One region of the Mesorhizobium sp. LEGMi-168a genome, then DNA from elsewhere that is predicted to be linked to it. Evidence: riboswitches for the same ligand, from Rfam matches in the RefSeq annotation. Region 1 holds a riboswitch; each other region holds the start of a gene.

Region 1 (3,201 bases):
GAATACGCTCGATCGCCGGGCGGTTCAGTCCCTTGAGGCCGATGACGACGAGCCGCGAACGGCGCTCATCCTCCGCCGTCCAGGCGCGGTCGTAATAGTGGTTGACGCGCGGGCCGACGGCCTGGAGCAGCAGCCGCATCGGCTTGCCGCCGACCTCGACAAAACCTTTGACGCGCAGCACGTTTTCCTGCTCGGCGGCGATGGCGACGCGTCTCGCCAGCTCATCGGGATTGGCGATCGACGGGATATCGATGACGAAGGAGTCAAAATCGTCGTGCTCGTGGTCGAGCTCGTCGTCGTGGTGGGTCTTGCGGTTCTCGATGTCGTTCTCGACGGCAAGGCCGAGGCCAAGCAGCACCGACGGATCGACCTTGCCGTGCGCGGTCGGCACGACCTTCACGGCGCGCGCCACGTGCTCGCCGATGACGGCGTTGGCGCGCTTCGAGCCCGCCGCATCCATCAGGTCGCTCTTCGACAGGATGATCAGGTCGGCGCAGGCGATCTGGTCCTCGAACACCTCTTCGACCGGATCGTCATGGTCAAGGGAATCGTCGGCGGCGCGCTGCGCCTGCAGGGCATCCATGTCGGAAGCGACGCGGCCATCGGCCAGTGCGGGGCCGTCGACCACGGCAATAACGCCGTCGACCGTCACACGGCTCTTCACCGTCGGCCACTGGAAGGCCTGGACGAGCGGCTTCGGCAGAGCGAGGCCGGAGGTCTCGATCAGGATGTGATCGACCTTCGGCGTACGCGACAGGATCTGGTCGAGCGCCGGCACGAAATCGTCGGCAACGGTGCAGCAGATGCAGCCATTGGCGAGCTCGACGATGTTTTCCTCAGGGCAAGTCTCGATGCCGCAGCCTTTCAGGATTTCGCCGTCGATGCCGACATCGCCGAACTCGTTGACGATGATCGCCAGCCGCTTGCCCTTGGCGTTTTCGAGCAGGTTGCGGATCAGCGTCGTCTTGCCGGCGCCGAGGAACCCGGTGACGACGGTGCAGGGCACGCGGGAAACGGAAGCGTTCATGGTCAGTCCTTCAGCATGTCGAGGGGAGGGATACGGGCAACAAGGCCGCGCTTGAGGGAATCGGGCCGGCCACGCCAAGGGATGAGGCCATCGGTCGAGGTCGCGAAGAGCTTTGCGCCGGCGACGAGGTCGGTGCCACTGGTCGTATCCAGATCGCCGAAGACGTAGCTCCAGCAGCCGTCGCGCAGCAGCGCAGCGCTCAAACGGCGTTTGCAATTGCCGAGGCATTCGACGGTGCGGATGCGGATGTTTTCGCCCGACGCGGCGTGGCGCGTGTCTTCGGCCAGCAGCGCGCCGGCGCGCGGATGGGCATCCGAACCGGTCTCGTCACGGCAGGAGGAACAGACAATGACGGTCACGCCGGCCAGCGCGTCGTCGGGTTCGGGCGAAAGATCAGCTGTTTTAGCCGGAAAACTGCCGTTGCGATCCAAAACCAGGCTCCTTGCCCGGAAAACCCGCCGAGCGATCGGATACTTAAAGTCTCAGACGGCAGGTCTCCTGGCTCGCGCTTCATCGCCTTGGCGCCGCCTTCCCGGGAACTTCCCAGTGGTTTTCGGCTGAGGCTCGTCGCTTACAGTTGCGGGGACAGCCGCGGATTTGGAATTTTTCAACTCCGCACCGCATTCCCTCTTGGCTCCTCCCTTTGCCGGGAGAAGACCGTCTGGCTCGGATTTAGGCTTACGGCTATGCGCCTGTCAACGCGCGGCTACGACACCGCCAAGTCAGCCAGCGCCGGCCCGAGGTCGCCGGCCGGCGTCACTTCGATCGCCTCCAGGCCGAGCCATGCCTGCATCTGTTTCAGCTCGTCGAAGAGCTGAGCAGCCGTTTCCGGCGGCGCGCCGGCCTCGGCATAGGCGGCATGGACGCGCAGCACGCTCGCCGGGCGATCGGCCCTTAAGTCGACGCGGGCGACAATCCGGTCGCCGAGCAGGAACGGCAGCACGTAATAGCCATACTGGCGCTTTTCGGCCGGCGTGTAGATTTCGATGCGGTAGCGGAAGCCGAACAGCTTTTCGGTGCGCGTTCGCTCGAAGACGACTGGATCGAATGGCGCGAGCAGGGCGCGGGCCTCGATCCGGCGCGGCATGCGGGCGTCCTTGTGCAGATAGGCGGTCTTGTCCCAGCCTTCGACTTTCACCGGCAGCAACTCGCCCGTTTCGACCAGTTCCTCGATGCGGTCTTTGGTGTCGCCCGGCGCCAGGCGGAAATAGTCGCGCAGGTCGCCATAGGTGGCGATGCCATGGGCGCGGGCGGAAATGCGCAGCAATTCGCGGTGTGCGTCCTCCACCGACGGGACAGGCAGATCGAGAATGGCTTGCGGCAGAACACGTTCCGGCAGGTCATAGTAGCGCTCGAAGCCGCGCCGGTAGGCGGTGGTGATGCGTCCGGCCCAGAACAGCCATTCGAAGGCGTGCTTGGCCTCGCTCCAGCCCCACCAGCCGCCATTGCCCTTGTGGCCTTCGATGTCGGAGGCGGCGATCGGCCCGCGTTCGGCGACTTGCCCGTAGATCTCCTCGATCATCTCCTTGCGCTCGCGGCCCCATTTGGCGAGGCCGAGATACATTTCCTCGCCCTGCTCGGCGCGCCGCATGCGCCAGCGCATCAGCGGCCAGGTCTCAACCGGAAGGAAGGACGCCTCATGCGCCCAATATTCAAACACCGCGCGCTTGCGGGTGACCGCGGCATTGTCGAGCAGCGCAAGCGGGTAGGGGCCGAGGCGCGAATAAAGCGGCATGTAGTGGGCGCGAACCACCGCGCTGACGGAATCGATCTGCAGCAGCCCGGTTCGGGAGAGCACGCGGGAGAGGTGCCGACGGTTGGGCTCGCCGCTGGGGCGAGGGTCAGTAAAGCCCTGCGCGCCGAGCGCGATGCGCCTGGCAGTGCGAAGCGAGATTTTTTCCTTCATCAAGCTACTCTTGCCCTGTTCCTTTGCCGGGATTTCCAGCTCGCGATTCCGGCCATGCTAGCAGGCAAATGGCGGGAGATATGTCAGGAGAGAAAAGTGGAGTAAAAAGTGAAGGAAATCAAACAGGAGCGGATCGGACCAGTTTCTTTCGATATGGCGTCCAGGCCCGGATTTTGAACAAGGTTTGACTTGCGTCGCTGGAACCGCTGCGCTAACCCTCGCCGCGTCGCAGCATAGGGCCCTTAAAACGGTTCAGCGGGTTAAACTG
Region 2 (3,201 bases), on a different contig from region 1:
TCCGTCACTTCATCGCGAATGGCGAGCGCAATCTGGCGGCAGACCTCGGCGCGGGATAGGTCGTCGCGAACAAAAGACCAGTTGAGAATGGTCACTGGGCCTGTCAGCATTCCCTTCACCGGCTTTTCCGTAAGCGACTGAGCGAATTCCCACCAGCGCATCGTCATCGGATTCGGGCGCGACACGTCGCCGAAGATGATAGGGGGACGCACGTAGCGGGAGCCATAGCTTTGCACCCACGCCTGCTGTGTGAAGGCGAAGCCGGACAGATGCTCGCCGAAATGCTGTACCATGTCGTTTCGTTCGAACTCACCGTGCACCAGCACGTCCAGCCCGATCTCCTCCTGCCAGCGAATAGCAGCCTCGGTCTCCTTCTTCAGAAAGGTTTCGTAATCGACATAGCTGAGCTGGCCCTTCGCATGAGCGGAACGCGCCTTGCGCACCTGAGGCGTCTGCGGGAAGGATCCAATCGTCGTCGTCGGGAACGGCGGCAGGCCGAGCGTGCGGGCCTGGACCCTGGAACGCTCGGCAAATGCGCTCTTTCGTTGCTTCATAGCGCCGTTGATGTCGGCGATCCGCCCTTCAACGAGCGGGTCGTGGACCTTCGTGGATGTTGCGCGAGTCGCGGCAGCTTCGGCAGAAGCTTTCAACTCGCCAGCCACCGCATCCCTACCTTGGGACAAGGCCCGGGCCAGGATGACCAGCTCGCCGGTCTTCTGGGCCGCGAAGGCGAGCCACGACCTGATGTTAGCATCCAGTGCCGTCTCCATACGCAAGTCGATCGGCACATGCAGCATCGAGCACGAAGGCGCGATCTCGACTCGGTCCAAGGGCCAGCCCGCGACGATCGGCTTGATGCGGTCGAGAATGGCAGTGAGGTTCGCACGCCAGACGTTGCGGCCATTGATCAAGCCAAGCGAGAGCACCAGATCCTTAGGCGCGAGCCGACCAATCGTTTCCAACTGCTCCGGAGCGCGCACGAGATCGACATGCAGCCCGGCTACCGGCAGAGAAATCGTCATCTCGAGATTGTCCCCCAGCGGCCCGAAATAGGTAGCCAGCATGATCTTCAGCTCGGGCGCGGCCTTTGACAGCTGCCCATAGGCAAATTCAAATGCAGCTCGTTCGTTCGGGTTTAGATCGAGCACAAGCGCTGGCTCGTCGATCTGCACCCAATCGGCTCCCGAGAGTTTCAACCTCCGCAGGAGTTGCTCGTAGACGGGCAAAAGCCGTGGAAGTAGCGCGATGGGACTGAACCCTTCAGCAGGTGACTTCGCCAGCTTGAGAAAAGTGACCGGCCCCAGCATGACCGGGCGTGTGTGAATGCCCAGGGCCTTTGCCTCGAGGAAGTAATCAACCGGTTTCGTCGACGAGAGCGTGAACGCCTGATCGTCGTCAAGTTCCGGCACGATGTAGTGATAGTTGGTGTCGAACCATTTGGTCATTTCCATCGCGTTCAGGCTAGATCCATGAGCCGCGTGCTGGCGGCCTGCCTGCCTACAATCCTCCCTCTGACCTTGGTTGCCGCGGGCCATGGCGAAATAGATGTCGAGTGGGACCTCGCCGCCATTCCATGCGTAGCGGGGCGGCACGGCGCCGACCATGGCTGCGGAGTCGAGTACATGGTCGTAGAGCGAAAAGTCATTCGACGGGATTTTCGACACGCCGCGATCGCGCTGCTCCTCCCAAATGGCGGCACGGAGCGCCTTCGCCGTCGCGAGAAGGTCGGCAGCACAAGATTTTCCGGACCAATAGCTTTCAAGCGCGAATTTCAGTTCTCGCCGACGACCGATACGCGGCACGCCGAGCGTTGCTACAGGAATTTGCTGAGAGACAGTCATGCCATACCCCGATGGTTGGGGCGCGGGACAAAGAAGGCGCTAATAGTCCGGCACGAACGCCGGGCTGCCGCGCCCGCCAAGACACCCCGCCCGTGGACGTAGTTCGCCGTGGCAGGTCTCCTGGCTCGCGGGGATCATAGCCTCTGCCCGTCTTCCCAAGGCTGTTCGCCTCAGTGACATGAGTGGGGTCGGCTCGCCGCTAACAGTTGCGGGGGCAGCGCCGGCATCGCACCGGCTTCCCTCTTAGCTCCGATGCGGCAGCGCCGCACGGAGAACCACGACACGGAGACAATCATAGCCGTCCACTCTTTTGTCAATACCGTATAAAGAAATGTTTATGTCATTATGCGAATGCGCGTTGCGCTGTCGGCGTGTTCTCCAAATCGCGTGGAAGGCGACTAGGGGCCTCGCCTACAGGAATAGGTGACCGGGCCAAATCAACAAATGAGCGCTGTGCAGAGCTGTGGCGCGCGCGCCTGCCAGACGGCCTGGCTCGGCTGCGCAAAGATTGCGAGCCGGGGCCTTTGGTCGGATCGATTGGGGCGTGACGGTAGGGTGGCGCCAGCAGAATTGCGAGGCTAGTCGCATGCTGCAGTAGCACGTCGAATGATATCAAGATCGCCTGAAACTGCCACCGGTAAGTGGCGCCAATTAGTTTCAGAGTTTCGATAAGATCGTGCCCACTGACGTGGTGTAGGTGACGGCATTGGTCGCCGTGCTCTCCGGCATGGGCCGGATTGATCAGCGTGCCACTGCCGGCAGGCTGACGAGCGGATCATCACTCATCTGGCTGATGGTCTCAAGAGACATGTAGCGGGCACGCTGGACGGCCCATTCATCATTCTGCTCCAGCAGCAATGCTCCGACGAGGCGGACAATGGCGTCGTCGTTGGGAAAGATGCCGAAGACCTCTGTGCGCCGCTTGATCTCACCGTTGAGCCGCTCGATCGGGTTTATGCTGTGCAGCTTGACACGATGCTCCTTGGGGAAGCTCATGTAGGCAAGCACATCATGCTCGGCCTCATCCATGATGGCGGCGAGTTTCGGCACCTTCGGCCGGATCTGGTCGGCGACGGCGCGCCATTGCAGGCTGGCGGCTTCCGCCGTCTCCTGGGCGAAGGCGGTGGCGATGAAGGCCGAGACGACGCGGCGGCCGCTCTTGCCGGCATGGGCCAGAACATTGCGGGCGAAATGAACCCGGCAGCGTTGCCAGGTGGCGCACAGCACCTTGGAGACTGCTGCCTTGATGCCTTCGTGAGCATCGGAGACAACCAGCTTGACACCTCTGAGGCCGCGCCGGGTCAACTTGCGCAGGAACTCTGTCCAGATCGGTTCGGCTTCCGAGGTGCCGATCTCCATG
Region 3 (3,201 bases), on a different contig from region 1:
GCAGGATGAGGAACTGCGGGTTGCGCGACGCGACCGTCTCCCAGTCGGTGTTGCCCCAGCTCGTCTCCATGTCGGCCATGATGTTTTCCCCGCCCGCGGCGGCGATCATGGCGTTGGGGATGGCGAACTTGCCGGCGGTGAAGGGCTTGTCCTCGCCGGAATCGTAGAGGAACACGCGCGTGCCCATGTGGTCGCCCACCTTCGCCGTAATGCTGGCGAGCTCGGCCTTCCAGCCGGCGATGAGCTTGTCGGCCTCGGCCGCCTTGCCGAAGATATTGCCCAGCTTCTCGACGTCGCCATAGAGCAGGTCCATCGAGGCGGCGGGCCGGTTCTTGTCGAGATGGACGCAGCTCTCGGTCAGCACCAGCGTCTTGATGCCGTGCGGGGCAAGCGTGTCGGGCGTGACCTCGCCACCCGGCTTCATGCCGTAATACCAGCCGGCGAAAAAGAAATCCGGCTGCACTGCGACCAGATTTTCAAGCGTCGGATATTTTGGCGCGAGCTCCGGGATCGAGCCCTGCTCGGCCTTGAATTCGGGGCCGACCTTGTACCAGCCGGTGATGCCGGTGAGCCCGACTATCGACGGCTGCAGCTTCAGCGCGAAAGCCATCTCGGCCATGTTGAGGTCCTGGATGACGGCGCGTTTCGGCGGCGCGTCGAAGGTCAGCGGCTTACCACAGCTGTCGACGGTGACCGGGAAGGCGAAGGCGGCCGAGGCGACAAGCGAAAAGGCCAGCGACAAAGCGAGGCGTTTCACGGGACGGTGCTCCTGATTTGGGGTTTGCTTGCGTTGTCCGGGTTGGCAGGTTCAGGATGGCGAGGACGCGCGGCTTGGAAGCTCGAAGACGGTGAGCTCGCGGTCCTCGGTCGGATGAGGCAGACGCAACACGTCGATGCCGAACACCGCGCGGATGAGTGGCTGCGCCAGCGCCTCGCGCGGCGGCGCCAGCGCGTGCAGCCGGGCGTTGCTCATCACCGCGACCCTGGTGGCGAAGGGCGCCACCAGCGCGAGATCGTGCAGCACCGCGACGACGGTCATGCCGAAGCCGGCGACCAGGTCGAGCAGTTCGCCGCGAGCGCGCGGATCGAGATGGTTGGTCGGCTCGTCGAGGAACAGGATTTTCGGCTCCTGCGCGATGGCACGGGCGAGCTGCGCGCGCTGGCGCTCGCCGCCGGACAGTGAGCCGATGGTGCGCGCGAGCAGCGGCAAGAGCCCGGTTCGGCGCAGCGCTTCGACGACGATGTCGCGATCGTCGTGCCGGCGCCTGAGGCCGGCGTGCGGGACGCGGCCAAGCTCGACATAGTCGATGAGCGCCAGCCGCGGATCCGGCTGATCCGTCTGGCCGACGACGGCGATGCCGAGCGCCCGCTCGGCGGCGCTGATCCTGCCCAGCCGGCGTCCGGCGAGGCGAACCTCGCCGCGACTCGGCGTCAACGACCCGCACAGCATGCGCAGCAGCGTGGTCTTGCCGGCGCCGTTGGGGCCGATGATGGCCAGCCGCTCGCCGGCGGACAGCGACAGGCTGACATCCTCGACCAGCGCCCGGCCGTTTGCCGTAGCGTGCAGATCGCGGGCTTCAAGCAGGGGGGCGCTCACCGGACCTGCTCCCTGACCTTGCCTGCGGTGGGGATGCGCGCCAGTATCTTGCCGGCGAGCCTTGCCGGGCGCTGGCCGGAATTGCACCAGCCGTCGGGCAGCGAGGCATAGAGCCTGGCAAATTCGACCAGCGCGCCGGCGTCGGTGCCCCTGTCGATGGAACCGAAGAGATAGGTGGCTTTGCCTTCCGCCTTGAAGGCCACGGTCAGCGGCCGCGCGCAGCCCGCCATGCAGTCGATGGTCTCGATGGCAAAGGACGGTGCCGGGTGCAAGGAAAGTCTGGAGCGCAGGTCGGCGCACAAATCCGCGCCGGACCTCAGCCCGGTCAAGCTATCACGGCACAGCGAACAGATAATGATGCGATGGCTGAAGGCGTCCAACATTCCGTCACTTTCCAAAATGGCGACGGAAGGATGCTGGACGAGCCGGCCGACAGGACCAGGGCCCGCGTCTCCTCCCGGCACACCCCGTCCGGTCAACTCATGTCGATGGCAGGTCTCCTGGCTCGCGGGTCGCCGCGCCATCCGCCTTCCCAGCCTTGCCGGCCAGTGGCGTTTCGGATGGAGCTCGCCGCTCACAGTTGCGGGGGCAGCCACGGCCTCGACCCAAATGGGCCTCACCGTGTTCCCTTTTCACCCCTCGCCTTGCGGCTCGGGGACCATGACGCCGCCATCGTAGGTTGCCTGCGCGCGAGTCGCAACGGGCTTCTGTCCACCTCTTGCGCGAAACACATTTGCGAGTCGCCGCCGCCATGTTTTCTTTCAGGTTTGGTATGTAATAACATTACGAATAGCGGGCGTTGCCTCGGCTTGTCAATGTCCTTTCGGCTTCGCTCCGTGCGCAATTTCGATCAAACTGGCTGTCGGCGCGATGGCTAGTGTCGCCTCGCCAAATGCGAGGAGCCATGGACCCGACCAAGAAAGCGCTGTGGTTTGTCGAAAGCCATCTGCCCGACGCGATTTCGCTCGACGATGTCGCGGCGAGCAGCGGCGTGTCGCGCTTCCACGTGACGCGCGCCTTCGGCGCCGCCACCGGGCGGTCGGTCATGGGCTATATGCGGGCGCGCAGGCTCAGCGAAGCGGCGCGCAAGCTCGCCGGCGGCGCGCGCGACATTCTCGCTATCGCGCTCGATGCCGGCTACGGCTCGCATGAGGCTTTCACGCGAGCCTTCCGCGACCAGTTCGGCACCACGCCGGAACTGGTGCGCGCCGAGGGCTCGACCAAAAACCTCGATCTCGTGGAGCCCATCCTCATGGACAGTTCGTTTCTCACCACGCTCGAGCCGCCGCGCTTCGAGACCAGCCGGCCGCTGCTCATCGCCGGGCTCGGCGGGCGCTACAGTTGCGAATCGAGCGCCGGCATCCCGATGCAGTGGCAGCGCTTCGGCCCCTATATCGGCCATATCCCCGGCGAGGTGCCGGGCGTCTTCTACGGCGTCTGCACCAATGGCGACGATGCCGGCAATTTCGACTATATCGCCGGCGTCGAAGTGGCGGATTTTTCCGACCTGCCCAAGGAGTTTTGCCGTGTACGGGTGCCGGCGCAGAAATACGCCGTGTTCTCGCACCTGGAGCACATCTCGACGATCCGCCGCACGGTCAACA
Region 4 (3,201 bases), on a different contig from region 1:
GCCGTGACAGGTCCTTGTGCACGCCGGGACAGTGCAGGCACTCGTTGAAGTTCTCCCAGAAAATCTTCCAGTTGCAGTTCATCACCTTGCTGAGCCGGTGCCCGGTGACGAGCGTCTCCAGCGGCCAGTTGGAAAGGTTTCCGGAGGCGGGATCGAAGGAGGTTTCCGCCGAGCCGCCGGCATCGTCGGCAAGGTTGATGAAAACGAAGCCGCGCCACACCGAGAGCGCCACGCGGTAGAGCGGATAATCGGCCTTGTCGAAGCCTTCGGGCAGCGATTTGGACGGCACACGCGCGAGGTCGCCGCGCAGCGAATAGGACCAGGCGTGATAAGGGCAAGTAAGCAGCCTTGCTTTCAGCCGCCCCACGCTCTCCTGGCAAAGCTGCGAGCCGCGATGCCGGCAGGTGTTGTGGAAGGCGCGTAAGCTCCCGGTCTCGTCGCGCAGCACCACGACCTCCTGCGAGCCGATGCGCACGGTTCGAAAGGCAAGCGGTTCCGCGAGATCGGCTTCGCGACAGACCATCAGCCAACTCCGGTACCAGATGGCGTCGAGATCATGTTGGAAGGCCTCAGCATCCCGATAGGCCGCCGCAGGCAATGTCGGCTCGAGGCTGGTCAGACCGTTGTAGAGATCGCGTTCGCTCGGATTCGGCTGCATCGGCTTCTCCCTGGCTGCCGACAGCCGACACCCCGCCAAGGCCGTTGTCAATTGCGTGGCCATTGTGGTGTCCCTGCACCGCCCTTAAGGTCGCTTTGCCGACGCCGGCGCTTGCCGGGCTAATCAGGGTCGCAAGGCATGCCTGCAAGAACGATGTCACTCACAGAGGAATTGGTCGCCCGCTGTTTTCGTGCGGTCGAGGACTCCGGACCCGATCCCGACGCGCAGCATCTCTCCGACAACGATTACGAGGCGATGCTCGATACGTTCGAGGCTGAGCTTCCCGCGACCGAACCGCTGTGGCTGTTCGGCTATGGTTCGCTGATCTGGAAGCCTGAAATCGAGCATGTCGAGGAGCGGATCGCTATGGCGCGCGGCTGGCATCGCTCCTTCTGTATGAACATGACGCGCTGGCGCGGCACCAAGCAGAGTCCGGGCCTGATGATGGCGCTGGATCGCGGCGGGCAATGCGAGGGCGTTGCCTTCCGGCTGAACGGTGGTGAGCGCCGGCAGGCGCTGGACAGGCTTTTCCGGCGCGAGATGACGCTGAAGCCGACCAGCTACCATCCCCGCCTGCTGCAGCTTGCAACCGACAAAGGGCCGTTGCGGGCGCTCGCCTTCGTCATTAACCGCAAAGGCACGACCTATGCCGGCCCGCTCGGCGAAGAGGAGGTGGTCGAAAGGCTGGCGACGTCCTGTGGCCATTGGGGTTCAGGCGCCGACTATCTCTACAACACCGTCAAGAATCTCGAAGCGCGCGGCATCCACGACGCCCATTTGTGGCGATTGCAGCAGCTTGTCGCCAAACGAATCGCCGTCTCCTAGCACGCGAAACCATGCCGCAATCGCGCTTCGGCGTGACGGAATTTGGTTTGCCGGGCGCGACGATTCTGCCTATAGTCGATCGCGTCGTCGGTTCCGTTTTTGGAGCCAAGAGGGAATGCGGTGAGGGCGGACTTCCTGCCCAAAGCCGTGGCTGCCCCCGCAACTGTGTGCGGTAGTCCTCTCCATAGACCACTGAGGATTTTTCCTCGGGAAGGTGGGGAAGGGCGCGGATCCGCGAGCCAGGAGACCTGCCGGCGACGGGAAAGTTTGACTTCGATGCCCTCGGGTGGAGGGCGAAAGGACAAGACATGAATACCGCTTCCGTCTCCCTCGGCGCCTCCGTCTCCTCGCAGTCGCGCATCATGCAGCTGGCAATGGCCGCGCTGCTCGGCATTTTCGTCGTCGGCTTTGTCGGCTTCTCGCATATCGATGCGGTCCACAACGCCGCCCACGACTATCGCCACTCGATGGCGTTTCCCTGCCATTAAGCCAGGTCCGACATCATGAATCTGTTTCGCAACGTCGTGTTCATCGCGGCGATCGCGGGGCTTGTGGCGGGCATAGCGCTCGCCTGCATGCAGGCCTATGCGACCGTGCCGCTGATCCTCAAGGCGGAAGTCTATGAAAAGGCGGGTGGCGGTCATCACCATGATCATGCCGCGACCACAGACAACAATGCGATGAGCTCGGCCGCTCCGGCCGACAACGCGATGAGCAGCGCGGCTCCGGCGCCGACGGAAGCGGCCGCTCCGGCCGAGGACGAAGGCTGGGCGCCGGCCGATGGCTTCGAGCGCTTCGCCTTCAACGTGGTCGCCAATATCGTCACCGGCATCGGCTTTGCGCTGATCTTGGTCGCGGTCTCCGAATTCGCCGGCGGCATCGGCAACTGGCGCCAGGGCGTGTTCTGGGGCCTCGCCGGCTTTGCCGTGTTCACGCTGGCGCCTGGCCTCGGCCTGCCGCCCGAACTGCCGGCAATGCCGGCGGCAGAGCTTCTGCCGCGACAGATCTGGTGGATTTCGACAGTGGCGGCGACCGCTGTCGGCCTCGGCTTGATCGCCTTCCGCAAGTCGCTGCTGCTGGCTATCCTGGCCGTCGTGCTGATCGTTGCGCCGCACGTCGTCGGCGCGCCGCAGCCCGACAGTTTCGAGACGGCGATTCCCGAAGGACTGCATCACCAGTTCGTGGTGGCGGTGACGCTTACCGACCTGGTGTTCTGGCTGGTGCTGGGCGCTGTCGTCGGTGTGGTGCGCGGCCGCTTCACCGGCACGGCGACCAGCCTGCGCGACAGCTTTGCCTGATCGCTCCCAGGGTCATCTGACCTTCATCATCGGCGGTGCGCGCTCCGGCAAGAGCGCGCATGCCGAGACCTTGGCGACGGCGAACCCGTCGCCCTGGACCTACATCGCCACAGCGCAAGCCTATGACGACGAGATGCACGAGCGCATCGCGCTGCATCGCTCTCGGCGTGGCGAAGGCTGGGTGACCGTCGATGCGCCGCTGGATCTCACCGGCGCGATCGAGGCCTTGCCCGACCACCAGACGGTGCTGATCGATTGCCTGACATTGTGGCTCACCAATCATATGCTGGCGGAGCACGATATCGAGGCCGAATGCCGGCGGCTCTCTGACGTGCTGTCGCGTCCGCGCGGGCCCTGGTTCGTGGTGTCGAACGAAGTCGGGCTCGGCATCGTGCCGGACAATGCGCTGGCGCGCCGGTT

What was found. Region 1 has a riboswitch for cobalamin ahead of AC4FWB_RS31325 (DUF1636 family protein). Riboswitches for the same ligand answer to the same signal wherever they lie in the genome.
Region 2: linked by a shared signal. The riboswitch ahead of metE (5-methyltetrahydropteroyltriglutamate--homocysteine S-methyltransferase) and the one ahead of AC4FWB_RS31325 (DUF1636 family protein) in region 1 are both predicted to bind cobalamin.
Region 3: linked by a shared signal. The riboswitch ahead of AC4FWB_RS29235 (DUF1636 family protein) and the one ahead of AC4FWB_RS31325 (DUF1636 family protein) in region 1 are both predicted to bind cobalamin.
Region 4: linked by a shared signal. The riboswitch ahead of AC4FWB_RS32710 (CbtB domain-containing protein) and the one ahead of AC4FWB_RS31325 (DUF1636 family protein) in region 1 are both predicted to bind cobalamin.

The regions. Positions count from the first base shown of each region.
Region 1 is NZ_JBZEGV010000041.1:14,541-17,741, forward strand. Features, by position in the region: gene cobW (cobalamin biosynthesis protein CobW) at 1-1,027, opposite strand, end outside; gene AC4FWB_RS31325 (DUF1636 family protein) at 1,030-1,458, opposite strand; cobalamin riboswitch at 1,499-1,704, opposite strand; gene AC4FWB_RS31330 (winged helix-turn-helix domain-containing protein) at 1,734-2,933, opposite strand.
Region 2 is NZ_JBZEGV010000035.1:360-3,560, reverse strand. Features, by position in the region: gene metE (5-methyltetrahydropteroyltriglutamate--homocysteine S-methyltransferase) at 1-1,841, opposite strand, end outside; cobalamin riboswitch at 1,935-2,136, opposite strand; partial or broken gene AC4FWB_RS29645 (IS256 family transposase) at 2,583-3,201, opposite strand, start outside.
Region 3 is NZ_JBZEGV010000033.1:52,531-55,731, forward strand. Features, by position in the region: gene AC4FWB_RS29225 (ABC transporter substrate-binding protein) at 1-757, opposite strand, end outside; gene AC4FWB_RS29230 (ABC transporter ATP-binding protein) at 809-1,597, opposite strand; gene AC4FWB_RS29235 (DUF1636 family protein) at 1,594-1,980, opposite strand; cobalamin riboswitch at 2,071-2,275, opposite strand; gene AC4FWB_RS29240 (AraC family transcriptional regulator) at 2,502-3,201, shown strand, end outside.
Region 4 is NZ_JBZEGV010000049.1:12,286-15,486, reverse strand. Features, by position in the region: gene AC4FWB_RS32720 (aromatic ring-hydroxylating oxygenase subunit alpha) at 1-658, opposite strand, end outside; gene AC4FWB_RS32715 (gamma-glutamylcyclotransferase) at 812-1,483, shown strand; cobalamin riboswitch at 1,555-1,753, shown strand; gene AC4FWB_RS32710 (CbtB domain-containing protein) at 1,792-1,971, shown strand; gene AC4FWB_RS32705 (CbtA family protein) at 1,987-2,781, shown strand; gene cobU (bifunctional adenosylcobinamide kinase/adenosylcobinamide-phosphate guanylyltransferase) at 2,774-3,201, shown strand, end outside.